Regions from separate parts of the Aeromonas salmonicida genome, predicted to be linked through region 2. Evidence: predicted binding sites of a transcription regulator. Region 2 holds the regulator's gene; the other holds the start of a gene.
The links. The regulator LexA, encoded in region 2, represses DNA repair genes until DNA is damaged. The targets are predictions, from matches to a motif close to ANCTGTNTNNNNANACAGNT.
Positions count from the first base shown of each region.

Region 1 (5,859 bases), 1.6 Mb from region 2:
TGGTCTGGCTCCCACACTCGATCCTGGCCAGAGAGTCCCCTGGATGTCGGCTAACCAAGCGGCTGGTTTGTGGGGGAGAAAATAGAGAGGATCGGGCGATCTCAACGTCAGATAGCCATATAAAGAAGGGTAGCCTCACACTCGCAGGTGTGAGGCTACCCTGTTACTGGCCGTGTTGGGCGTCCCTTCTCAGGAGGCAAGCAGTTCGCGGGCGTTGGCCAGGGTATTGTCGGTGATATGGTCACCGCCCAGCAGACGAGCCAGCTCCTTGAGGCGAGCGCCCTGATCCAGTGCCTGCATCTGGGTTTCCGTTGTCTTGCCGTCTGTGTGCTTGCTCACCACCATGTGCTGGTGGCCCTTGCCTGCTACCTGGGGCAGGTGAGTGACCACCATGACCTGAGTGGATTCACCGAGCTGGCGCAGCAAACGCCCCACCACGGCGGCGGTGGGGCCGCTGATCCCCACGTCCACCTCATCGAAAATCAGGGTCGGGGTCGAAACCTTGCGGGCACTGATCACGACGATGGCGAGGCTGATCCGCGACAGTTCACCGCCCGAGGCCACCTTGCCCAGCGGCTGGATTGGTTGCCCCGGGTTGGTGGTGACCATAAATTCCACCCGATCAATGCCGAGCGGCGACAGGCTGCTCTGGGCATCCGGTCGCACCTCGATGGCGAAGCGGCCGTCCGGCATTGCCAGCTCGTGCATGCTGGCGGTCACCTTGGTGCCGAGCTCCTCGGCGTAACGCTGACGGCTCTGGCTCAGTGCCTCTGCGGCCTGTACGAAGGCAAGGCGGGCTTCGGCCAGTTCATCTTCCATGCCTTCCAGGCGCTCTTCGTCCGAGTTGAGGCGGGCGAGATCACTGGTAAGATCCTGATGGTGCAAGGCCAGCTCGGCCGGTTTGACATGGTGTTTGCGGGCCAGATTGATGGCTTTGGAGAGGCGCGCCTCCAGCTCGGTGAAGCGCTCCGGGTCCAGCTCAAGCCGATCCAGATAGCTGCGCAGCTCGCTGTGGCTCTCCTGCACACCTATCATCGCCTCGTTAAGCATCTCCAGCACAGGGCTGAGGCGGCTGTCCATGCCCACCAGACTCTCGGCTTTGTCGACGGCGACCTGCAACAGGCCGGCGATGGTGGTCTCTTCGTTGTCATAGAGCAGATCGAGACAGGCGCCGCACTCCTGCATCAGTTCGGTGCCGTTGGCGAGCCGCTGATGCTCCTCTTCAATGGTCTCGAATTCCCCCGGTTGCAAGGCAAATTCGTCCAGCTCCTGCACCTGATATTCGATGAGCTGGCGGCGGGCTTCCCGCTGTTGCTGTTCGGCCTTGAGGCGATTGAGCTCGTTTTGCAGCTGACGCCAGAGCTGATAGTGCTGGCGCACTTCTTCCAGCAGCAGGTGATGGCCGGCATAGCCATCCAGCAAGCTGAGCTGGTAGTCGGGTTTGAGCAGGAGCTGGTGGGCGTGCTGGCCGTGGACGTTGACCAGCAGTTGACCGAGATTTTTAAGCTGGGTCAGGGGGACGGGCACGCCGTTGATGTAGCTGCGCGATCGTCCTTCGGCAGAGAGCACCCGCCGCACTATGCATTCACCTTCGTTTTCCAGCTCGTTGGCGGCGAGCCAGGCGCGGGCGGCGGGGTTGCCGTCCAGCAGGAAACGGGCGCTGACCTCTGTCTTGTCGCTATCGGGGCGCACCATGCTGGCCTCTGCCCGCTCACCCAGACAGAGGCCGAGTGCGTCTATGGCGATGGATTTACCGGCACCCGTCTCACCCGTGATGCAGGTCATGCCGGGTTGCAGATCGAGTTCGAGAAACTTGACGATGGCGAAGTTGTTGACGGTCAGCTGGGTCAGCATGGTCTCATCCTGTATGGGCCAACATTACTGTGTATGCATCCAGTATATACTGGTTTTACATACAGTAAAGAGTCGGCCCGCAACAGGATGGACAAGAGCATTGAAAAGCGCCTTAAAACAGCTTGCTGCCCCAGCCGAGCTTGTTGCGAAGCACATGGAAGTAGCTGTAATCGAGCGGATGCACCAGGTGCAGCTTGTGCTTGCTCTTTTTGATGAGGATCTCGTCCCCCGGGTGTACCGCCAGTGTCACCTGACCGTCGCAGCTCACCTGCATGGCGTCATCCTGATTGTCCGGTGAGACCAGCAGCCGCACCTCGCTGTCCGCATCCAGCACTATGGGGCGGCTGCTCAGGGTGTGCGGGAACATGGGCACCAGCGTGATGGCGTTGAGCTTGGGAGTGAGGATGGCGCCGCCCGCCGATAGCGAATAGGCGGTGGAGCCGGTCGGGGTGGCGACTATGATGCCGTCCGAGCGCTGGCTATACATAAAGCTGCCATCGATATAGACCTCGAACTCGATCATGTGAGCTATCTTGCCCGGGTGCAGCACGGCTTCGTTCACCGCCAGGTTGCTCGATTTGCGCTCCCCGTGACGATAGACGGCAGCTTCCAGCAAGAAGCGGTGTTCACTCTTGTAGTGGCCGGAAAGCACCTGTTCCAGCGGCAGCAGGTAATCCTGCGGCGACAGGTCAGTCAAAAAGCCGAGATTGCCCCGGTTGACCCCGATCACCGCCACATCGAACCGTGACAGCACCCGGGCCGCCCCCAGCATGTTGCCGTCCCCGCCGACGACGATGGCCAAGTCCGCCTGCTCACCAAGCTGGACCAGATCCATCACGTTTTCATCCATGATGCCGAGGGTGTGGGCGACCCGGCTTTCGACCAGCACCTTGAAACCACGGGTAGTGAGATACTGATGCAAGCCGGTCAGGGTCTGGTTGGCCCCTTCGTGGTGGGGTTTGCCAATCAGGGCAATGGTTTTGAACGGAGAATCCATAGTCTGTCGGGTTTGGGATGAGTATTGGGGGGAGTATACCCCGCTTTGTGGGGGATTTGTCTGCTGCCAGCGCTCTGCTCGCTCATCGCACCGGGAAAAGTGGCAATTTGCCTGTCGGTGCGGCTCATTGGCGACGATAGCGCCTTTTTCCCCTTGAAAGCCGAGGCTGCGTCCCCATAATAGCGCCATTACAGGGTCTGTTGCCGACTTGTCTCGCACCCGAACGTCAGCAGACCCTCATAAGCAACCCTGAAATTGGAGATGTCATGAACCACGAAGAACAAAAGGTTGAAACGATGGAGCAAGTGGAAGCCCAGCCAGTCGAGCCGACCGATGTAGACAGTGAAGTGACAGCCGAGCAGGCCCGCATTGCCGAGCTGGAGGCCCAACTGGAAGCCGCCCAGCTGGCGTCCAATGAAGAGCGTGAGCGTGCCATTCGTGCCGTCGCCGAAATGGAAAACCTGCGTCGCCGAGCCGCCCAGGATGTGGAGAAGGCCCACAAGTTTGCGCTGGAGAAATTCGCCGCCGAACTGTTGCCGGTACTGGACAACCTGGAGCGCGCCATCGAGCTGGCCGACAAGGAGAGCGAAGAGCTCAAGCCGATGATCGAAGGGGTCGAGCTGACCCTGAAATCGATGCAAAGCGGCGTGGCCAAGTTTGGTCTGAATCCGCTTGATCCGCTCAATCAGCCGTTTGATCCCAATGCCCATCAGGCGATGAGCATGATCGAAAATGGCGAGCTGGCACCGAACACTGTCATCGCTGTGATGCAGAAGGGCTACGAGCTCAACGGTCGGGTGATCCGTCCGGCCATGGTGATGGTCTCCAAGGCGCCAGCCTGATTGCCATCGCTGTGCTGAGCCCGCCGCTCGGCGGGCTTTTTATTGGTTGCGGCGCCAACTGCTTATTTTTGGCGTCATTTGGCAAGCATTCTTCCGTAAACAAGGCAAGAATGTGCGGTTTTTTGAGGGCAGGGCTTGAAGCGTCAACTTGAGACCCCATATAGGTTCCAAGGCCACGGCGGCACAAAAAATTTGATGCCGGGAGCTTGAAAGCCACACTGGCAGCCCCCACCTAGCCGTTAACGCATTAAGGCGAGTTCCTCGCCAGTTTATTCAAAGTATTTGGAGATTCGTCAAATGGGTAAAATCATCGGTATTGACCTGGGTACTACCAACTCCTGCGTCGCTATTCTGGATGGCGACACTGCTCGCGTGATCGAGAACGCAGAAGGCGATCGTACTACTCCGTCCATCATTGCCTATGCCGATGATGGCGAGATCCTGGTTGGTCAGCCGGCCAAGCGTCAGGCCATCACCAACCCGAAGAACACACTGTTCGCCATCAAGCGTCTGATAGGTCGCCGTTTCGAAGATGAAGAAGTGCAGCGTGACCTGAAGATCATGCCGTACGCCATCGCCAAGGCTGACAACGGTGATGCCTGGGTGGAAGTGAAGGGCAAGAAAATGGCACCGCCGCAGATCTCTGCCGAAGTGCTGAAGAAGATGAAGAAGACCGCCGAAGATTATCTGGGTGAGCCGGTGACCGAAGCCGTTATCACAGTGCCGGCCTACTTCAACGACGCCCAGCGTCAGGCTACCAAGGATGCCGGTCGCATCGCCGGTCTGGATGTAAAACGCATCATCAACGAACCGACCGCAGCGGCATTTGCCTACGGCGTGAACAAGGTCAAGGGTGAGCGCAAGGTTGCCGTGTATGACCTGGGTGGCGGTACTTTCGATATCTCTATCATCGAGATCGACGAAGTCGAAGGGGAAACCACCTTCGAAGTACTGGCGACCAACGGTAACACTCACCTGGGTGGTGAAGACTTCGACAACCGTGTCATCAACTATCTGGTAGATGAGTTCAAGCGTGAGCAGGGCATTGACCTGCGCAATGACCAGCTGGCCCTGCAGCGCCTGAAAGATGCCGCCGAGAAAGCCAAAATTGAGCTCTCTTCTGCCCAGCAGACCGACGTGAACCTGCCGTACATCACTGCAGATGCCACAGGTCCCAAGCACATGAACATCAAGGTGACCCGCGCCAAGCTGGAATCCCTGGTGGAAGACATGGTGAAAGACTCGCTCGAACCGGTTCGCACTGCCCTGAAAGACTCAGGCCTGGCAGTCGGCGAGATCGACGACGTCATCCTGGTGGGTGGTCAGACCCGTATGCCTATGGTGCAGAAGACCGTTGCCGAGTTCTTTGGCAAAGAGCCGCGTAAAGACGTCAACCCGGACGAAGCCGTGGCCATGGGTGCTGCCATCCAGGGTGCCGTACTGTCCGGTGAGAAGACCGACGTACTGCTGCTGGACGTGACCCCGCTCTCTCTGGGTATCGAAACCATGGGCAGCGTCATGACTGCGCTGATCGAGAAGAACACCACTATCCCGACCAAGAAGTCCCAGGTGTTCTCCACTGCCGAAGACAACCAGTCTGCCGTGACCATTCACGTGCTGCAGGGTGAGCGCAAGCGCGCCAGCGACAACAAGTCTCTGGGCCAGTTCAACCTGGAAGGCATTCGTCCGGCTCAGCGCGGCCTGCCGCAGATCGAAGTGACCTTCGACATCGATGCCAACGGTATCCTGCACGTATCTGCCAAAGACAAGGAGACCAACAAGGAGCAGAAGATCACCATCCAGGCTTCCTCCGGTCTGTCTGATGAAGAGATCGAACGCATGGTACGCGAGGCAGAAGCCAACGCGGCCGAAGACAAGAAGTTTGAAGAGCTGGTGCAGACTCGCAACCAGGCTGACGGTCTGGTCCACTCTGTACGCAAGCAGATCACCGAAGCCGGTGATGCCCTGCCTGCTGACGACAAGACCAAGATCGAGACTGCATTGAGCGAGCTGGAAGCCGTCATCAAGGGTGACGACAAGGCTGTCATCGAAGCCAAACAGCAGGCTCTGCTGGAAGCGTCCCAGAAGCTGATGGAGATTGCCCAGCAGCAATCCCAGGCTCAGGGTGCTGGTGCCGATGCCAACCAGTCCTCTTCTTCTTCCAAG
Region 1 is NZ_CP110645.1:3,414,079-3,419,937, reverse strand. Features, by position in the region: gene recN (DNA repair protein RecN) at 190-1,854, opposite strand; gene nadK (NAD(+) kinase) at 1,967-2,851, opposite strand; gene grpE (nucleotide exchange factor GrpE) at 3,118-3,693, shown strand; gene dnaK (molecular chaperone DnaK) at 3,991-5,859, shown strand, end outside.
Region 1: the regulator LexA is predicted to act here: its motif matches at 1,902-1,921, upstream of recN (DNA repair protein RecN).

Region 2 (5,859 bases):
CCGGCGTCTGCGTCACCACAATCGCCACTTCTCGGTGCAGCTGCTGGGCAATCGCAGTGTCACCCTCTGCGCCGATGAACAGCAGCTGGTGGCCGCCGAGCAACCCATGGGCTTGTGCCGCGAGGTGATACTGCACGGCGATCGGGGGCCGGCTGTGCTGGGCTGGACCCTGTTTGCCGAAGCCGCCCTGCAAGAGAGCGGGCTGCGCGAGCTGGGTGAGCAGCCCTTGGGCGAGCGTATTTTCGGTGACGAGCCTGCCCGCCGCGATCACCTGCAACTGGCCTGTTTCGAGATTGCGAGCAATCCCTGGTGCCCGGCCGCCACCGTCTGGGGACGTCGTTCCCGTCTGTTTCTGGGGCAATGGCCACTGTTGGTCCATGAACTCTTCTTGCCCTCTCTGTCATGCAACAAGGAGCTGGAGTGAATCTGTTAACCAAGGAGCGGGGACTGGCCTATGTGCAGCTGGCCCGCATTGACAAGCCTATCGGGACCCTGCTGCTGCTGTGGCCGACCCTGTGGGCGCTCTGGCTGGCGGCCGGCGGCCTGCCGGATCTCTGGACCCTGCTGGTGTTTGTGGTGGGCGTGTTTCTGATGCGCTCGGCCGGTTGTGTCATCAACGACTACGCGGATCGCAACTTCGATGGCCATGTGAAACGTACCGCCGGTCGGCCACTGCCCATGGGCAAGGTCAAGCCGCGGGAGGTGCTGGCGCTGTTCGCCGTGCTGGCGCTCATCTCGTTCGCGCTGGTACTGACCATGAACTCCCTCACCATAGCGCTGTCGTTCGCGGCCTTGCTGCTGGCGGTCTGCTACCCCTTCATGAAGCGCTATATTCCGATCCCGCAACTGGTGCTCGGCATGGCCTTCTCCTGGTCCATTCCCATGGCCTATGCGGCTCAGGCCAACGCCTTGCCACTGGTGGCCTGGCTGGTATTTCTCGCCAATCTGCTGTGGACCATCGCCTACGACACCCAGTACGCCATGGTGGACAGGGATGATGACCTCAAGCTCGGCTTGAAATCGAGCGCGATTCTGTTTGGTCGCCACGACAAGCGGATCATCGGCGTGTTGCAGCTGGCCACCCTGCTTATCCTGCTGGCGGTAGGCCAGTTGATGGGGCTGGGGGCTTGGTATTACTGGGGGCTGTTGGGGGCTGCGGCCCTGTTTGTCTACCAACAGTGGCTGATCCGGGAGCGGCAGCGGGAGGCCTGCTTCCAGGCGTTTCTAAACAACAACTATGCGGGGGCGCTGGTATTCATCGGCCTGGTGCTCAACTACCTGTTGCCGTGACGCATGTCAGGATAAAAAGAAGGCCGCATCATGCGGCCTTCTTTGTTTCCGGTCTCTGTCAGAGCCGGTTGCCCGCCTGTATGGTGCGGCGGATCTTGTTGCTCAGCAGCGGCACTATGTTGTCGGCCAGCGCCTGGAAGCGGCCCAGATCCGGTTTGCACTCGGGAGAGAGGTAGCCCTCCTTGCGCAGGGTGTGGATCAGGGTGCTGAACAGCTTCTGGTCGAAGAACTCGGGAGCATTGATGCCGTGCAGGGTGCCGAGGCGCTCCGCCATCATCAGGCCGTCCGCCTCCAGCTGCTCCGCCTCGACATAGGGCTGGGCCAGCACCCGGGTCAACACTATGGCGTAGCGTTGCAGCGTCTCCTGAATGCTCTCGGCCAGCAGCAGCAGGCGCATCTGGTTGCCAGGATTGACCCAGAAGCCGCCATCCCGTGCCTCGACCAGTTGCTGGCGTTGCAGTTCGGCCAGCAGGGCATCGACCAGCTCCGGCAGCTCATCCTCTTCGTAGTGGAGGAACAGCTCCGTCTTGAGCAGCGGATAGATGTCGATGCAGCGGGCGACGATCTCGCCGCGGGATATCCCCTCACAACGTTCGATCAGCGCGGCCACCAGGGATGGCAATGCAAACAGGTGCAGTATGTTGTTGCGGTAGTAGGTCAGCAGGATCGCCTGATAGCGGTCCAGGCTGATGATCTGGCCCAGTTTGTCCTCGCTCACCTCGAACTTGTTGAGCTCCATCGCCTGATCCAGCAGTGTCTTGGCATCCTCAGCCGGAATCGTGCTCTGGGGGCTGTAGGGCACCTGCTTGAGCAGGTCCAGATAGGTGTTGAGCTGTGCCTGCAGTTCATCGCGAGTCAGGGCGTGGCGTTCGGCGGCCAGCAGTGCCAGCGCGCTCAGGGTCAGGCCGTTGACGGCGGCGGCAGCGTTGATGCGGGTCATCAGCAGCTCGGCCAGCCGGGTGACTGTGGGTGCCATCCACTCGGGGCGCTCCTCCTGACCTATGTGGTCCTTCCACTCGGGCACATGTTCATTGAGGTAGCTGTTGAGGGTCAGGGGTTCGCCGAAGTTGACGAAGCCGCGGCCATAGTTGCGCAGCTTGCGCAGTATGCCGAGCACCTGCAGGAAGCTCTCTTTCTCCTTGCGGCTGCCCTTGAGCTCGTTGTGATAGGTGTTCACCTCCATCACGTGCTCGTAGCCCAGATAGACGGGCACCAGGGTCACGGGTCTGTCCAGCCCGCGCATCATGGCCTGCAGTGTCATTGCCAGCATGCCGGTTTTGGGTGGCAGCAGACGACCGGTGCGGGAGCGCCCACCCTCGGTAAAGAACTCCACCGAATAGCCCTTGGCAAACAGCAGGTTGAGGTATTCGCGAAATACAGTGCTGTAGAGCGGGTTGCCCTTGAAGGTGCGGCGGATGAAGAAGGCGCCGCCATGACGGAAGATGGGGCCCGCCGGCCAGAAGTTGAGGTTGATGCCCGCCGCTATGTGGGGCGGCACCATCCCCTGGTGGTAGATGACGTAGGAGAGCAGCAGGTAGTCCATGTGGCTGCGATGGCAGGGCATATAGACGATCTCGTGCCCTTCTTGCGCCAGCTGGCGTACCTTCTCGGCGCCGTTGACCGAGAGGCCGCGATAGAGCTTGTTCCACAGCCAGCCGAGGAAGCTTTCACTGAGGCGGATCAGCCGGTAGGAGAAATCGGAAGCGATCTCGTCCATGTAACCGTGGGCGCGCTTTTGCGCTTTCTCCAGGCTGATGCCCTCGCGCTGGGCCTCCTCTTCTATGGCCTGCTGGATGACGCTGGAATCCAGCAACTGCCTGAACAGCAGGTTGCGGTTCGGCAGCTTGGGGCCGGTGGCCGCCAGCTGCTGGCGGCTGAAGTGGGTGCGGGCCACCCGCGCCAGTTTGTGGGCGATAGCCTCGTCGGTGCCGTGCTTGTCGGCCATCTGACGCAGGGAGAGCGGCGGGGAGAAGCGCACCAGGTTCTCGCGGCCCTTGAGGATCACGATCAGTGCCTTTTTGAGGCGGTTCGGTGCCAGGCTGCTGATGATGTTCCAGCCGGAGGCCTCTTCCCCTTCCCGGCCGGGGGCGCGGCCCCAGAACAGGGTGACAGGCACTACCTGGATATCCAGTGCCGGATCCTGCTTGTGCAAATCCAGCAGCTGGTGGAATTCCTGCAAGAAAGGCAGCGGCTTGCTGCGCTTGCCAAACAGGGGAGGCGGACGGTCCAGACAGACGTAGCGCGGCAGCAACTGGCCGTTCAGCTCCAACGGGGTGAAGGGGCCGGGCAGGCCGAGATCCTCGCAGCACTGTTGCAGCGTCATCAGATCGGTGATCGAGCTGGTTTTCAGGGCATAGACTATGGGTCTGGCCGGATCCAGCTTGAGCTCTGTGATGGGATTTTCCGGCAGGCTCTTGTGATTGACCAAGCCACTGACCGGCCATTGCAAGATGGCTCTGGAAATCTTCTGTCCAAGGGACATGTGCGTCTGCTCTCCAAAAAAATGCGGCGTGAGCATAACAAATCACCGGCGGCTTGTCGCCGAGAGGTACGATGAGTCGGCTGCACAGCCGTAAAACCATGGCAAATAAGGGGTTGGCCGCGACAAATGTCAGCCGCGCCTTGCCTTGGCCACTGCACTGTATATACTGCCAGTGTGCTGTATAAAAAAACAGGTGCCAATGTTATGAAACCCCTTACCCCACGCCAGGCCGAAGTGCTGGAACTGATCAAGGTGAATATGAGCGAGACCGGCATGCCGCCGACTCGTGCCGAGATTGCCCAGAAGCTTGGTTTCAAGTCGGCCAATGCGGCCGAAGAACATCTGAAGGCCCTGGCCAAAAAAGGGGTCATCGAGATCATGCCGGGGACCTCTCGTGGCATCCGCCTGCTGATTGAAGAGGAAGCTGTGCTGGAAGAGACCGGCCTGCCTCTGATCGGCAAGGTCGCGGCCGGTGAACCCATACTGGCTCAGGAGCATATCGAGAGCCACTATCAGGTGGATCCTGCCCTGTTCCATCCGCGGGCAGATTTCCTGCTGCGGGTGCAAGGCATGAGCATGAAGAACATCGGCATCCTGGATGGCGATCTGCTGGCTGTCCACAAAACCCAGGAAGTGCGCAACGGCCAGGTGGTGGTAGCACGTCTCGACGAAGACGTCACCGTCAAGCGCTTCCAGCGCAAGGGCAGCCAGGTGTGGCTGCTGCCTGAAAATGAAGAGCTTGAACCCATCGCCGTTGATCTCTCCTGCCAGCAACTCACCATAGAGGGACTGGCCGTCGGCGTAATCCGCAACGCCGACTGGATGTAACAGCGCGGCCTCCCTCGGGAGGCCGTCTCGCTTCTGTACCCCTTTCCCCATGATTTCAATCAGATCCTGATACCCGTGATTTTTGTCTGTCGCGCCCGTCCGCATCCGCCTCATTTCAGATATATCCTTGGCTAAGGCAGTCACTTGCTTGATCTGCCCCGAATGCTCGACAAGACGATCCTCTCCCACTTGGCAGGTGGCAGGAACCAAGGTCAGCAGGGATGCATAACAACAGCCTCATGCGGCGCGCCGGACAGCAACGGCGCTACCAGCCCAGTTGATGGAGGCGTTCGCGGGATAGAAGGGAGGGTGGCCAGCATTGCACCGGCGGCATCTGCCGTCTGGAGGATAAAGGCACACCTGCGCAGTCGACACGCGGCAGTCATCGATCTGGCCACCCAAGGGGGCTGTCGATGCCGACCGGCGTGACCTGTTGGTCAAGGAGGACAGGTATGGCTTCAAGCTCGCCATGGGATCCGGGTCTGGCATCGCCCGCTTCTTCCATCACCCGTTTCATCAAGGGTAACCGGATGACCCGTTTCTATGCTCTCTGGGTACATCACAAGGGGGCCTGCTGGACTGTCTGGCTTGGCTGCCCCAAAGACAAGATAGTCCGCCTGGTGCGGCTGTTTCACCGTCATAGCGACACGGGACAAACGGATCTTCCCTGGACGGCTCCCGTCATACCGCTGCGTGCCCTGACAAAGCGCGCCCATGAGCGCCGCAGACAACAACCCTGATGTTTCCTGGCCCTTGTCTCACAGCCCCACCTTGATGGTGGGGCTGTTGTTTTATGGCCCAGCCCGGCTGACCAGTGGTGATGGGAGCCTCTTTTGACCCAAGCGGCATCCGGTGCAAGGGATAACCCGGAGCGCGATGGGCTGGGTTACAATGGGCCATCCATTCGTGCCCACTCTGCGGGCATGTCGCAGTGAAAAGGTCTGTTGTTATGGTTAAACCGCGTTATCCCTTGCTGTTCCTGCTGCTGGTCGGGGGCATGATGGCTGCATTCCACTGGAGCCGGCCCTCCCTGCCCGAGCAGGCCGACTATTATCCGGCGGGGCGGGACATCAATCCGTTTGCCTTTACCGACGAGGAGGGGCAGCCCTTCGTTCCAGCCAGTCTGGTGGGGCACTGGACCTTTCTGTTTGTCGGCTATACCTTCTGCCCGGATATCTGCCCGACCACGCTGGCGGATCTGCGCTCCGTCTATCCGGCGCTGAAGAAGATTGCACCGGACAGCCAGGTGGTGTTCATTT
Region 2 is NZ_CP110645.1:111,600-117,458, forward strand. Features, by position in the region: gene ONZ54_RS00540 (chorismate--pyruvate lyase family protein) at 1-424, shown strand, start outside; gene ubiA (4-hydroxybenzoate octaprenyltransferase) at 421-1,290, shown strand; gene plsB (glycerol-3-phosphate 1-O-acyltransferase PlsB) at 1,349-3,772, opposite strand; gene lexA (transcriptional repressor LexA) at 3,977-4,600, shown strand; gene ONZ54_RS00560 (hypothetical protein) at 5,053-5,340, shown strand; gene ONZ54_RS00565 (SCO family protein) at 5,550-5,859, shown strand, end outside.